DNA from 3 places in the Neorhizobium sp. T6_25 genome. Region 2 is predicted to be linked to each of the others. Evidence: predicted binding sites of a transcription regulator. Region 2 holds the regulator's gene; each other region holds the start of a gene.
What was found. The regulator PhoB, encoded in region 2, activates phosphate uptake and scavenging genes when phosphate is short. The targets are predictions, from matches to a motif close to TGTCATNNANCTGTCAT.

Region 1 (2,261 bases), on a different contig from region 2:
GCCGACATTGGCGTCGTTGAACTCGATCTTGTAGACGCGCTTGTGCTTGGCCGGTGCGTTGAAGCAGGTCGGCTCGGGCTTCGCCGGATCGGCGCAGGGCTTGTCGGCGGTGCCGGCACCGTTGTCGCGTTCGATGACGAGAGCGGTGGTCGCGTCGACCATGTTGAAATCGCCGATCGCCTCGCCGCCCTTGGAGAGCGGGTAAAGCCAGGAGCGGCCGGTCCATTTCTTGGAGGCAACGTCGAACTCGATGACGCGCAGCGCGGTCAGCCCGTCTGCGTCTTCGACCTTGCCGTCTTCTTTGTAGAGCGGTCCTTCGAGCAGGCCGTAGAGCTTGGCCCCGTCCTTGGACATCGCAAGACCTTCATAACCGCCGGAACGCTTCACGTTGAAGACCGGTGCCTTGGCGACCGGGTTGGCCTGCAGCTGGACGAGCGGGCTGTCGGGAGACGTGACGGGCTTGCCGTCCACGAGCGTCGATACGACGTCGGTCAGGCGGCCCTGCATGTCGACCTTGATGAGGTAGGGGCCGAACTCGTCGCCGAGCCAGAAACCGTCGGCGACCGGCTGGATCGATTCGATGTCGAAATCGGCGCCGGTGAGGTAACGGGTCTCCGAAGCTTCCGTGACGATCGGGAACGGCGCGATCTTGTTCGGGTCGGAGAGGAAGACGTTCTTCACGACTTCGGCCTTGTTGGCGGCCCAGTCGAATTTCATCTGGTGCAGGAACAGCATGGCGTCGGAGGAATTGCTCTTGCCGCCGAAACCGTTGTCCGACAGCGTCCAGAACGTGCCGTCAGCCATGGTCTTGATGCCGGAGAAACCCTGGACCGGCTGGCCGTCGAGCGGCAGCTTGACGTCCGTCACGCGGGCGCCGTCCTTGCCCGGCAGGGTGCCGAGGGCTTCGGTGCGCTTGCGGTCGGCGGTGGTGAACTTGCCGGAGGTCTTGAGGAACGCCGGTGCATCGGCCGGAGCCGCAACGACCGTGTTGGCGGGAAGGATCGCCTGGCCGGTGAGCTTGGCCGGGAATACCTTGTCGTCAGCAGAAGCGGAGCCGCCGATCAGCGCGGCGAGCGCGACGGTGGTGAGCAGAAAGCGGGTCATGAATTCACCTGTTGGTTGGCGTGTCGAAGACGCCAATCGGTTAAGGTGGGTGCATGACGGTGAGGTGATGGAAGGTTGACGCTTCGATGAAGCTTTGATGACTGAAATTTCACAAAGGCCGGCGGCCTCAAGCGCTCCTGCGAAGCGCCACCCAGCGCCCCGGCGTCATGCCGAATGTCTTCTTGAAATGACGGGTGAAATGCGCCTGATCGGCAAAGCCCGTATCGGCTGCGACATCCGCCAGGCTGCCGCCTTCCGACAGCATGATCTTTGCCCGATCGAGCCGGCGCATGACGAGGTAGCGGTGGGGGCTCGTTCCCAGAAGTTTCCGGAACTGCCTTGCCGTCGTGTAGCGGTCGAAGCCGCTCACCTCCTCAAGTTCCTCGGAAGAAACCGTGCGGCCCGAATTGGCCTGCAGGTAATCACGGCAGCGCAGAACCGCCTGCTGCGCGCGCGGCGTGCCCGGCGCACCACCCTTGCCGTCTGCATGGCGCCAGAGGCTTATTGCCATGCGGCCGATCAGGTCGTCGAGCAGCAGGTCCTGCGGCTCCGCCGCCAGATCGTCCAGGGCTTCGACAAGACACTGCCGGAATTCCGCATCCGCTATGATGGGATCAGGCACGAAGGGCAGGCCGCGCGAACCGCCGGCCGCCTCGATCAGCCGCTCCGGCGGCAGGTAGAGCATGCGGTAGCGCAGCCCGGCGTCGGTGCCGGCTGCCCCGTCATGCACCTCGTCCGGATGCAGCACGATGACATTGCCGGGCAGGCTGGCGCGGGCGGCACCGCGATACTGGAAGGTCTGCACGCCGGAAAGCGTCATTCCAATCGCATAGGTGTCGTGGCGATGCGGCTCGAAACCAAGCCCGTGGAACCGTGCCTCGATCCGCTCGATGCCGCGCGAGGAGGGCGCCTGGACGATGCCATCAGGCGCGCCTCTTGCGCTGCCGTCCGGCGTAGCATCGGAGCTGCCGCCAGACGTGCTTGCGGCGCTGCACGATCGTTCAAGACCAGCGGCATCGGCTGCCGCTATCTCGTCAGTTCTCGCATAACCTTCGACGGAGTTGTTTTTCATGTTCGATACCAAGATCGCGATCGTGCTTCGCGATGACCTCGCCCCCTGGCAGGAGCTCAACGTGACTGCGTTTCTGACGAGCGGC
Region 2 (2,261 bases):
CTCATGGACGAACCCTGCTCGGCTCTCGACCCGATCGCGACCGCCAAGGTTGAAGAACTCATCCATGAGCTGCGTGCCAACTACACGATCGTGATCGTGACGCATTCGATGCAGCAGGCTGCCCGCGTGTCGCAGCGCACCGCCATGTTCCATCTCGGCCAGCTCGTCGAGGAGAACGACACCGACAAGATGTTCACCAATCCCGACGATCAGCGCACCCAGGATTACATCATGGGCCGTTTCGGCTGATCCAGCCGATTGTGCCGCCTGAAAATCAATTTTGAGGACTAGAAGATGGCATCGACCCATATCCTGTCGGCTTATGACGACGAACTGAAATACCTGAGCCGCCGCATTTCCGAAATGGGTGGCCTCGCCGAGCAGATGTGCTCGGACGCCGTGCGGGCGCTGGTCAATTCCGACGCCGCACTCGCCCAGAAGGTCATCTCCGACGACGTGATCCTCGATCACGCCGAGCGCGAGATCGGCGACAAGGCGATCATCACGATCGCCCGCCGCCAGCCGGTTGCAGCCGACCTTCGCGAGATCGTCGGTTCGCTGCGCATCGCCTCCGATCTGGAGCGCGTCGGCGACCTTGGCAAGAACACCGCCAAGCGCGTCATCGCGGTTCAGGGCACCGGCGTTCCGCGCAAGCTCGCCCGCGGCCTCGAACATCTCTCCGATCTCGCCCTCGTGCAGCTCAAGGACGTCCTCGACGTCTATGCGACGCGTTCGGCGGAAAAGGCCGAGGCGATCCGCAGCCGCGACGAGGAAATCGACGCGATGTACACCTCGCTGTTCCGCGAACTCCTCACCTACATGATGGAGGATCCGCGCAACATCACCACCTGCACGCATCTTCTGTTCTGCGCCAAGAACATCGAGCGTATCGGCGACCACGCCACCAACATCGCCGAGACCATCTACTACATGACGACAGGCGCCCAGCCGGAAGGCGATCGTCCGAAGGACGACTCGTCGAACACGCTCGGCGCGATCACCGAATAGAACTGACGGAGCAGGCCAAGAATGCTGCCGAAAATCGCTGTCGTAGAAGACGAAGAGGCGCTGAGCGTGCTTCTTCGCTACAATCTGGAAGCCGAGGGTTATGAGGTCGATACCGTTTTGCGGGGCGACGAAGCCGAAATTCGGCTTCAGGAGCGGGTACCGGACCTTCTGATCCTGGACTGGATGCTGCCCGGCGTTTCCGGCATCGAACTCTGCCGCCGGCTGCGCATGCGCCCGGAAACCGAGCGCCTGCCGATTATCATGCTGACGGCCCGCGGCGAGGAGAGCGAACGTGTTCGCGGCCTCGCCACCGGCGCCGACGACTATGTGGTAAAACCCTTCTCGACGCCGGAACTGATGGCGCGCGTCAAGGCCATGCTGCGCCGGGCCCGTCCGGAGGTGCTCTCAAGCGTTCTCCGTTGCGGCGATATCGAACTTGATCGGGAAACCCATCGCGTCCACCGCAAGAGCCGCGAAGTGCGTCTGGGCCCGACCGAATTCCGCCTGCTCGAATTCCTGATGGCGGCGCCGGGGCGGGTCTTTTCCCGCTCGCAGCTTCTGGACGGCGTCTGGGGCCATGACATCTACGTCGACGAGCGTACGGTCGACGTCCATGTGGGAAGACTCCGCAAGGCACTCAACTTCTCCAACATGCAGGATGTCATCCGCACCGTCCGCGGCGCCGGATACTCCATGGAAACATAGTTGGTGGCCACGAGATGAGCGCGCGGGTCCTGTTGGTCGACGACGACGAGTCGTTCCGCCTGATATTGCGGAAAGCCCTCGTGGCCGACAGCTTCGTCGTATCGATGCTGGCAAGTGGAGCCGAGATCTCAAATCGCTTGAAAGCGGTTCCGCCGGATATCCTGGTCATGAGTTCGGATCTTCCGGGCGTGCGAGGTCTCGAGGTGTGCCGCGAGGTGCGTCTCGACCCTGTCCTGTCGCGCCTTCCGATCATCCTCCTTGTGCCGTCGGGTGGCGAAGGCCTTCACCTCATAGCACTCGCGGCGGGTGCCGACGATTGCCTCCTAAAGCCATTCTCCCCGGTCGAGCTCGTTGTCCGTGTGAAGAACCTGCTCAGGCGCGTGAACCCGGCGCTTCTCGACCATATGCTGAAGGTCGGCGATCTCACGCTTGACCGGGAAGCCCATCGGGTTCACCGGCAGAAACGTGAGGTCAAGCTCGGGCCGAAGGAGTTCAAGCTCCTTGAATTCCTGATGCGGACGCCGGGCAAGGTCTATTCCCGCTCGGAG
Region 3 (2,261 bases), on a different contig from region 2:
CATGGAATCGAGCGGTCTCGATGCCGCAGGAATTCAGGAAGCGCTTTTCGGTCAGCCGGTCCTGGGACATATCGAGCGCCTTGGCCGGCGGGTGGACCGGAACCGAGCGCTGCAGCGCCTCGGCGGCGGTGACCGGCACGTTCTCGAATTCGTAGGTGACGACCTCGCAGCGGCTGGCGAGTTCGGCGAGCGCAGCCGGATCGTCATAGGCGGCAGTAATCTGGGCGTTGGTGACCTGGGCTGCCGGGCAGTCGGCCTGCGGTTCGAGCACGATCGTGCGGAAGTTCAGCCGGGCTGCGGCCATGGCCAGCATGCGGCCGAGCTGGCCGCCGCCGATGATGCCGATCGTGTGGATAGTCATGGAGCCTCGTCGATTGGGTAGTCTGCAACGGCCGCACTCTGGCGGGCGCGCCATTCGTCGAGCCGGTCGGCGATCTCGTCGTCGTTGAGGGCGAGAACCGCGGCTGCCAGCAGGGCGGCGTTGATGGCGCCGGCCCGGCCGATGGCAAGCGTGCCGACCGGAATGCCGGCCGGCATCTGGACGATCGACAGCAGGCTGTCCTGACCGGACAGCGCCTTCGACTGAACCGGCACGCCGAAAACCGGAAGCGGGGTTATGGCGGCGGTCATGCCGGGCAGGTGGGCCGCACCGCCGGCGCCGGCGATGATGACCTGGAAACCTTCGGCGCGGGCGCCCTTGGCAAATTGCATCATCCGCTCCGGCGTGCGATGCGCCGATATGATACGGGCCTCGTAGCCGATATCGAGCGCCTCCAGCGTGTCGGCGGCGTTCTTCATGGTCTCCCAGTCGGACTGGCTGCCCATGATGATGGCGACGGCAGGTCTTTCAGACATGGCAGGACCCTTACGCGATGATGTCCGGAACAATCTGGTCTTCGAGCTGAGTCATCTTGTCTTTCAGCGACAGTTTCTTCTTCTTCATGCGCTGCACGCGAAGCGCGTCGCAGCCGACCTGGATCATGGCATTGATGGCGGCGTCGTAATCCTCGTGTTCCTGTCGAAGTTTCGCGAGCACCAGCCGGACATCCGCCTGTTCCTGATCTGCCATATTCCAGTCCCCATTCTCACGCCCGGCATTTCAGCGGTCGCCGGCATTCTCCGCAAGCCTCTACCACCAAACCGCGTTAACGGGAAGTTAGACAAGGTCACGAATTTGCCCACTTCAAACCATGATTTCACCTTCGACAAAGCCGGCCGATCGTGTCACACTTCCTTCGTAAACCTGAAGCCTCGGCATTAGGGAATGCCGTGGTAGGTGACTAAGGAAGGAACATGCCACATGACCGTCCAGGCTCATATCGCATCGCTTGAAAAGAAGCACGGTGCTTTGGAGGAGGAGCTCCAGACCGTTCTAGCGTCCCCCTCCGCCGACGACCGTGAAATAGCCGAACTCAAGCGGCGCAAGCTGCGCATCAAGGACCAAATGCAGCGCATAAAAGCATCCACGCGTCATTAGTTCCTCAGTAGGAGAACCCGCCGCTCGCCCATTGTTTCATCAGTCAGAGGCGAATAATAAAAGCGGCAAACCAATAATCCAGAAATAACCCAGAAATAACAATGATAAGGTTCTGGTCGTGGAAGGGAGCCACAATTCCCACGGTTTAAAAGCCGGTCTTCACGACCAGAACTGATCCAGCCACAGGTTCAGCCTGTCGAAGCCCTTGCTGTTGACGGAATAGATGCGCCGCGTGCCTTCCGCCGTCACATTCACCAGATTGCTGTCCAGAAGAGCCTTCAAATGCTGCGACACCGCGGGCCGGCTGATTGGCAGGCCTTGCGCAAGTTCGTTTACGGTTCTCGGCGCGCGCCGCAATTCCTCCAGCAGATACCGCCGGTTCGGATCAGCTATGGCTGCAAAGGGGTCAACGGTTGTCATGCGTTGAACTTACGGTAAACGCTCGGTAACGGCAAGATTTATTGTGCATCGCAACAATGTTGCCCGCCTTATTTTGCGCTGCTTTTTTAGCTGCACCGCGCTTGCTTTGCCGGGTCAGAACGGCAGGCCGTCCCACAGCAGTTTCAATCCCGCGCAGAATGCCAGACCGTAAGTCATCGGATAGAAGGTTTCCGCCTTCAGGTGCTTGACGATGGCCGCGCCGATCATGGTCGCGATCAGGGCTACGGGCAGAAGGGTTGCGGAGATGGTGAGGTTTTCGGAGTCGAGTGCGCCGAGGAAGAAGTAAGGGATGACCTTGACCGCGTTGACGATCGCGAAGAAGCGGATGCTGGCGCCCGTATAG

Region 1: C5L10_RS25375 (esterase-like activity of phytase family protein) is a predicted target of PhoB. The motif match lies at 1,191-1,207, and genes of this name have one in related genera.
Region 3: C5L10_RS04160 (YdcH family protein) is a predicted target of PhoB. The motif match lies at 1,223-1,239, and genes of this name have one in related genera.

Annotation. Positions count from the first base shown of each region.
Region 1 is NZ_PVBL01000024.1:37,866-40,126, reverse strand. It holds gene C5L10_RS25375 (esterase-like activity of phytase family protein) at 1-1,104, opposite strand, end outside; gene C5L10_RS25370 (AraC family transcriptional regulator) at 1,232-2,176, opposite strand; gene C5L10_RS25365 (DUF2000 family protein) at 2,175-2,261, shown strand, end outside.
Region 2 is NZ_PVBL01000015.1:144,626-146,886, forward strand. It holds gene pstB (phosphate ABC transporter ATP-binding protein PstB) at 1-249, shown strand, start outside; gene phoU (phosphate signaling complex protein PhoU) at 295-1,008, shown strand; gene phoB (phosphate regulon transcriptional regulator PhoB) at 1,030-1,713, shown strand; gene C5L10_RS20285 (winged helix-turn-helix domain-containing protein) at 1,728-2,261, shown strand, end outside.
Region 3 is NZ_PVBL01000002.1:413,956-416,216, forward strand. It holds gene C5L10_RS04145 (5-(carboxyamino)imidazole ribonucleotide synthase) at 1-361, opposite strand, end outside; gene purE (5-(carboxyamino)imidazole ribonucleotide mutase) at 358-855, opposite strand; gene C5L10_RS04155 (YdcH family protein) at 866-1,069, opposite strand; gene C5L10_RS04160 (YdcH family protein) at 1,301-1,477, shown strand; gene C5L10_RS04165 (helix-turn-helix transcriptional regulator) at 1,637-1,897, opposite strand; gene C5L10_RS04170 (sulfite exporter TauE/SafE family protein) at 2,012-2,261, opposite strand, start outside.